2 regions of the Streptomyces misionensis genome follow, and region 1 is predicted to be linked to the other one. Evidence: riboswitches for the same ligand, from Rfam matches in the RefSeq annotation. Region 1 holds a riboswitch; the other holds the start of a gene.
What was found. Region 1 has a riboswitch for glycine ahead of gcvT (glycine cleavage system aminomethyltransferase GcvT). Riboswitches for the same ligand answer to the same signal wherever they lie in the genome.
Positions count from the first base shown of each region.

Region 1 (3,395 bases):
GCCGGGGCGATGGTGTACGCCATGTGGGAGCCGGTCGCCTGGCGCAGCTGCTCCTCGGAGCTGAAGACCGGGACGTACGCCTGGCCGTCGATCTCCAGGCCGGGCAGGTCCAGCGGGCCGCTGCCCGGACCGCCGCCGTTGGGCAGCGGCACCCAGAGGAAGCTGCGGCCGAGGACCTCGATGATCCGGCCGCCCGCCGCGGGTATGCCGAGGGAGGCCGACAGCACCTCCTCGAGTTCGTTGCCGGGCCAACCGCCGTGCGGGTGGGGGTGCGTCTGTGCCGGGAAGTCAGCGGGAATGTCCGCCGGGAAGTCCATCTGCCTACCGCCTGCTGGGAACCACTGCTGGGACCACGAAGGCTATCGGGTGGCGGTGACGGAGCCGCTACCCCGTGAACACGATCCGCTGTATCGCGTCCGCCGCGGGCCGGTCCAGCAGCACCGCGGAGCCGCAGCCCGCGGGCAGCTCGCCGCGCTGCACCGCGCCGAGCAGCCGCGCCGTGGTGCGGCGGTGGCGGGCGAAGGCGTACCCGGAGACGCCGCGGCCGCGCTCGCGCTGGCCCGCGCGGGCCGTCTGCTCGGGCACGTCCAGCAGGACCAGGTGCAGGGTGCCGCCGGCGCGCCGGGCCGAGCGGGCGAGCCAGGCGCGCACCCAGGGCTGGGTGCCGCAGTCGTGCACCACCACCGGCTGCCCCGTGCGCAGGGCGCGGCGCAGCGCGAGGTAGTGGGCGGCGCGCACCAGGGGGCGGTAGAGGGCGTACGGCAGGCACCGGGGCAGCCGGGCGGCGAAGCGCTCGCGGGTGTCCTGGGAGTCGACGCGGCGGCCGGTGACCGCGCGGCGCATCAGCGTGGACTTGCCGCTGCCGGGCAGTCCGCTGAGAACCACGAGGTCGCGCGGGCCGAAGCGCAGGGTGCGGGGCGCGTGGCCCGCCCGCTCGCGCAGGTCCCACGCCCGTGTCCGGTCCGCCATGCCCGCCCCCTCGTCCCCTGGCCCGGGTCGGCTCCCCCGCCCCCGGCCGGTCGTCCGCCCCGGTCTGTTTTCTGCCCGCCGGCGGTAAAGAGAAGGTAATGGAGCCCGTGCGACGGTCGGGTGCGCGCACCGCCACGGGCCGGTTACGGATGCGGGCCCTGACGGGCACGGGTGCGACGTGCAATGATGTGGCCGCCAACTGCATACCGGCCGCTTGAATCCGCGCGGGAGAGTCCCCAGCCGTCTGCGCTGGGGCGCCGAAGGAGCAAGTCCCTCCCTTGAATCTCTCAGGCCCCGTTACCGCGCGGGCGAGGCACATCTGAAAAGCGGGTCGCTGTGACAGTGGCTCCACCCAAGGTGCAAGCCGTGGTCGCCCCCGTGGCGGTCCCGGCGAACCTCTCAGGTTCCGATGACAGATGGGGAGGAACGTTCCTCGCCCCATCCCTGTTGCCCTGGGAGACGACCGACCGATGAGCAGTACCGAACTCCGACACACCGCGCTGGACGCCGTGCACCGCTCGCTCGGTGCGACGATGACCGACTTCGCGGGCTGGGACATGCCCCTGCGCTACGGCTCCGAGCGCGACGAGCACGTGGCCGTGCGGACCAAGGCGGGTCTGTTCGACCTCTCCCACATGGGCGAGATCACCGTCACCGGCGCCGGGGCGGCCGCCTTCCTGAACCACGCCCTGGTCGGCAACATCGCCTCCGTCGGCGTCGGCCGCGCCCGCTACACCATGATCTGCCAGGCCGACGGCGGCATCCTGGACGACCTGATCGTCTACCGGCTCGCCGAGACCGAGTACATGGTCGTCGCCAACGCCTCCAACGCCCAGGTGGTCCTGGACGCGCTGACCGAGCGCGCGGCGGGCTTCGACGCCGAGGTCCGCGACGACCGGGACGCCTACGCGCTGATCGCCGTGCAGGGCCCCGAGTCCCCCGGCATCCTCACGTCGCTCACCGACGCCGACCTGGACGGCCTGAAGTACTACGCCGGGCTGCCCGGCACGGTCGCCGGCGTCCCCGCGCTGATCGCCCGCACCGGTTACACCGGCGAGGACGGTTTCGAGCTGTTCGTGAAGCCCGAGCACGCCGTCGAGCTGTGGCAGGCGCTGACCAAGGCCGGCGAGGGCGTCGGTCTGGTGCCGTGCGGCCTGTCCTGCCGCGACACGCTGCGCCTGGAGGCGGGCATGCCGCTGTACGGGCACGAGCTGACCACCGCCCTGACCCCCTTCGACGCCGGGCTCGGCCGCGTGGTCAAGTTCGAGAAGGAGGGCGACTTCGTCGGGCGCGCGGCGCTCACCGAGGCCGCCGCCCGCGCCGAGCAGAACCCCCCGCGCGTCCTGGTCGGCCTGATCGCCGAGGGCCGCCGCGTCCCGCGCGCCGGGTACGCGGTGGTCGCCGGCGGCCAGGTGATCGGCGAGGTCACCTCCGGCGCCCCCTCCCCCACGCTGGGCAAGCCGATCGCCATGGCCTACGTCGACGCGGCGCACGCGGCGCCGGGCACCGAGGGCGTCGGCGTGGACATCCGCGGCAACCACGAGCCCTACGAGGTCGTGGCCCTGCCGTTCTACAAGCGCCGGAAGTAACCGGCGCCCCGGTCCCGCCCCCGCCCGGCCCCGGGCGGGCACGTGACCCTGCGCACATTCACCCGCCCAGCGGCGGTCCCCGCACTCCCCCCGTCATCAGCACTCCCGCGCGTACAGGAGAATTCAGGCCATGAGCAACCCCCAGCAGCTGCGTTACAGCAAGGAGCACGAGTGGCTGTCGGGCGCCGACGAGGACGGCGTCTCGACGATCGGCATCACCGAGTTCGCGGCCAACGCGCTCGGCGATGTGGTCTACGCCCAGCTTCCGGCCGTCGGCGACACCGTGACCGCGGGCGAGACCTGCGGTGAGCTGGAGTCCACCAAGTCGGTCTCCGACCTGTACTCCCCCGTCACCGGCGAGGTCACCGCGATCAACGAGAACGTCGTGGACGACCCGTCGCTCGTGAACTCCGAGCCCTTCGAGGGCGGCTGGCTGTTCAAGGTCCGCGTCTCGCAGGAGCCGCAGGACCTGTTCTCCGCCGCCGAGTACGACGCCCACATCGCCGGCTGAGGAGTCGTAGCCCCATGACTGTCCTGAACACGCCCCTGCACGAGCTGGACCCCGAGGTCGCGGCCGCGGTCGACGCCGAGCTGCTGCGCCAGCAGTCCACGCTGGAGATGATCGCGTCCGAGAACTTCGCGCCGCTCGCGGTGATGGAGGCGCAGGGCTCGGTCCTCACCAACAAGTACGCCGAGGGCTACCCGGGCCGCCGCTACTACGGCGGCTGCGAGCATGTCGACGTCACCGAGCAGATCGCCATCGACCGGATCAAGGAGCTGTTCGGCGCCGAGTACGCCAATGTGCAGCCCCACTCCGGCGCCTCCGCCAACCAGGCG
Region 1 covers NZ_FNTD01000004.1:5,487,381-5,490,775, reverse strand. The annotation lists gene BLW85_RS26785 (enhanced serine sensitivity protein SseB) at 1-317, opposite strand, end outside; gene BLW85_RS26780 (AAA family ATPase) at 385-969, opposite strand; glycine riboswitch at 1,185-1,282, shown strand; glycine riboswitch at 1,283-1,395, shown strand; gene gcvT (glycine cleavage system aminomethyltransferase GcvT) at 1,440-2,558, shown strand; gene gcvH (glycine cleavage system protein GcvH) at 2,689-3,069, shown strand; gene glyA (serine hydroxymethyltransferase) at 3,084-3,395, shown strand, end outside.

Region 2 (3,395 bases), 3.9 Mb from region 1:
GGCGGCGGCGACGATCTCGGCGGCCTTGCCGGGCACTCGCGCGGTGACGGTGTCGAAGAACGCGCCGTGCACCAGGTCCACGCCGCCGGCCCGCAGGCCCTCGGCGAGGATCGCGGCGTACCGGTGGGTGCGCCGGGCGATCGTCCGCAGGCCCTCGGGACCGTGGTAGACGGCGTACATGCCGGCCATGACGGCGAGCAGCACCTGCGCGGTACAGATGTTGCTGGTGGCCTTCTCGCGGCGGATGTGCTGCTCGCGGGTCTGCAGGGCCAGCCGGTAGGCCTTGTTGCCGTCGGCGTCGACGGACACGCCGACCAGGCGGCCGGGCAGGCTGCGGGCGAACTTCTCGTGCACCGCCATGTAGCCCGCGTGCGGCCCGCCGAAGCCCATCGGGACGCCGAAGCGCTGGGTGGTGCCGACGGCGATGTCCGCGCCCAGCTCGCCCGGAGAGGTCAGCAGGGTCAGGGCGAGCAGATCGGCGGCGACGGTGACCAGGGCGCCCAGCTCGTGGGCCTGCTCGATCAGCGGCTTGATGTCGCGTACGGCACCGGAGGCGCCCGGGTACTGGACCAGCACGCCGTTGATGTCCCGGGCGGCGATGTCGGCCGGGATGCCCTCGCTGAGGTCGGCGACGACGACCTCGACACCGGTCGGCTCGGCGCGGGTCCGGATCACGGCGACGGTCTGCGGCAGGGCGTCCGCGTCGACCAGGAACAGGCCCTTCTTGTTCTTGCCCATGCGGCGGGACAGCGCCATGGCCTCGGCGGCGGCCGTGCCCTCGTCCAGCAGGGAGGCGCCCGAGGTGGGCAGGCCGGTCAGGTCGGCGACCATGGTCTGGAAGTTCAGCAGGGCCTCCAGACGGCCCTGGGAGATCTCCGGCTGGTAGGGCGTGTAGGCCGTGTACCAGGACGGGTTCTCCATGACGTTGCGCAGGATGACCGGCGGGGTGAAGGTGCCGTGGTAACCCAGGCCGATCATGGAGCCGAGGACCTGGTTGCGGTCGGCGAGCGAGCGCAGTTCGGCCAGCACCTCGGCCTCGGTGCGGGCGCCCGGCAGGTCGAGCGCGTCGGCGTTCTTGATCACATCCGGGACCGCGGCGGCGGTCAGCTCGTCCAGGGAGCCGTAGCCGACCTGCGCGAGCATCTTGGCCCGCGCCTCCTGGTCGGGGCCGATGTGGCGCTGTTCGAAGGGGATGCCCGCTTCGAGCTCGGAGAGCGGAATGCGATGGGCGGTCATTGCGGAGGCCTCCTGGTCTGACGCGACCTTCGAAGGGCACCACGGCGCGGGTGCCCCGACGGCCTCCCCCTCTGTCATCTCGACCTGAGAGCTTCACCGGACGCCTCGCGACGCCGGCTTTCACCGTCGGTGAGAGCGGAAGCCGTCGACACCCGCTCTGCTTTCCAGAGTGACCTCGTCCGTGCGGTACGTGAGCCTGAGAGATTCCGGGGAGGATTTGCTCCTTCGGCGCCTCCGAGGTGATCGGAGGACTCTCCCGCACGGGGTCAGCAGCCGCAATCAGCCTACCAGCGAGGTCAACGGCCGGTTCCTCAAGTGGCCGCCGCGGTGAAAGTGCTCTTTCGTAGTGCTTACGGATGAGTTGCGACCACGTGGAGGGAGAGGGACCGTGCAGACCGACATCGATCCGCGCAACCTGATCGGCCGCAAGGCCTTCGACCGCACCGGTACGAAGATCGGCACGATCGACGAGGTGTATCTGGACGATGCGACCGGCGTGCCCGAGTGGGCGGCCATACGCACCGGCCTCTTCTCCCGGGACGCCTTCGTCCCCCTGGAACCCAGTGAACTCGTCGACGGCACCCTGCACGTCCCCTTCGACCGTTCCCTGATCAAGGACGCCCCCGACTTCGGCGTGGGCCGCCATCTCTCCCCCGAACAGGAACTCCAGCTCTACCACCACTACGGCCTGGACGTGCCCCCGCCGACGGCGGCCCCGGACCACGACTTCGGCAAACTGGCGGGCTCAGAGGAGACGTGACTCCGGCTGCCCCCGCCCGGCGGGCACCGGCACCAGGGGCAAGGGGTCGGCCGGCCGCAGCGCGGGGTCGGTGACGAGGAACGTCCGCACCCGGCCGGGTTCCGACTGGGGGGTCTCGAACCGCACCGTCACCCGGCCCACGCCGCTGCCCTGCACCCACCCATGGCCGAACTCGTCGTGCCGTACGTCCTGGCCGGCCCGCCAGTGCGGGGCGGCGGACTCGGGCGCCGCCGCCGACTCGGCCACCGGCTCCTCGGGCGACGCCTCCCGCGACGGCTTGGCCGCCTGCGCGAACAGGTCCTCCTGGGTGTAGTCGGCGAGCCCGGTGACGCCCACCCCGAGCAGTCGCACCCCGCCGGTGGTGTCCACGGAGTCCAGCAGCCGCCCGGCGGCCTCCCGGACGACCTCCGGGTCGTCCGTGGGACCTCGCAGCGTCTCGGAGCGGGTCAGCGTCGAGAAGTCGTACCGCCGCACCTTCAGGACGATCGTCCGCCCGGACAGCCCCGCCTCGCGCAGCCTCCGCACACAGCGGTCGGCGAGCCGCCGCACCTCGAACCCGATCCGCGGCCGGTCGTGGATGTCCACGTCGTACGTGTCCTCGACCGACACCGACTTGGCCTCCCGCTCGGCCACCACCGGCCTCTCGTCCCGGGCCAGGGCCATGGCGTACAGCGCCTGTCCGTGCGCCTTGCCGAGCAGCCGTACGAGCTCGGCCTCGCCCGCCTCGGCCAGCTCCTCCACCGTGGTGATCCCGGCCCGCCGCAGATGGTCGCCGGTGGCCGGCCCCACCCCCGGCAGGGTGCGCACCGGCATCGGTCCCAGCAGCGCCCGCTCGGTGCCCGGCTCGATGAGCACCAGCCCGTCCGGCTTGGCCTCCTCGGAGGCGATCTTCGCGAGCATCTTGGAGGCGGCGAGCCCCACCGACCCGGCGAGCCCGGTGGCGGCGCGGATGTCCTCGCGCAGTCGGACGCCGGTTCGCCGCGCCGACTCCGCGTCCCACGCCGTCCCCCCGGCCGCCAGGTCCACGAACGCCTCGTCCAGGCTCAGCGGTTCCACCAGCGGCGACAGCTCCCGCAGCAGCGCCATCACCTGGTCGCTGACCGCGCGGTAGAGCGGGAAACGCGGCACCAGATACGCGGCGTGGGGCGCCAGCCGGCGCGCCTGCGCCATCGGCATCGCCGAGTGCACCCCGAAGACCCGTGCCTCGTAGGAGGCGGTGGCGACCACTCCGCGCGGTCCGAGCCCGCCCACCACGACCGCCTTCCCGCGCAGGCTCGGCTTGGACGCCTGCTCCACCGAGGCGTAGAAGGCATCCATGTCGAGATGCAGGATCGTGGGCGCGTTTCTCACATCTCCGATGCTGCACCACGGCACTGACAATGCCCATGTGCCGGAAGGG
Region 2 covers NZ_FNTD01000004.1:1,587,671-1,591,065, forward strand. The annotation lists gene gcvP (aminomethyl-transferring glycine dehydrogenase) at 1-1,236, opposite strand, end outside; glycine riboswitch at 1,411-1,505, opposite strand; partial or broken gene BLW85_RS40875 (PRC-barrel domain-containing protein) at 1,625-1,783, shown strand; partial or broken gene BLW85_RS08745 (DNA polymerase IV) at 1,918-3,346, opposite strand.
Region 2: it holds a riboswitch for glycine, as region 1 does, so the genes downstream of both, gcvP (aminomethyl-transferring glycine dehydrogenase) here and gcvT (glycine cleavage system aminomethyltransferase GcvT) in region 1, are expected to answer to the same signal.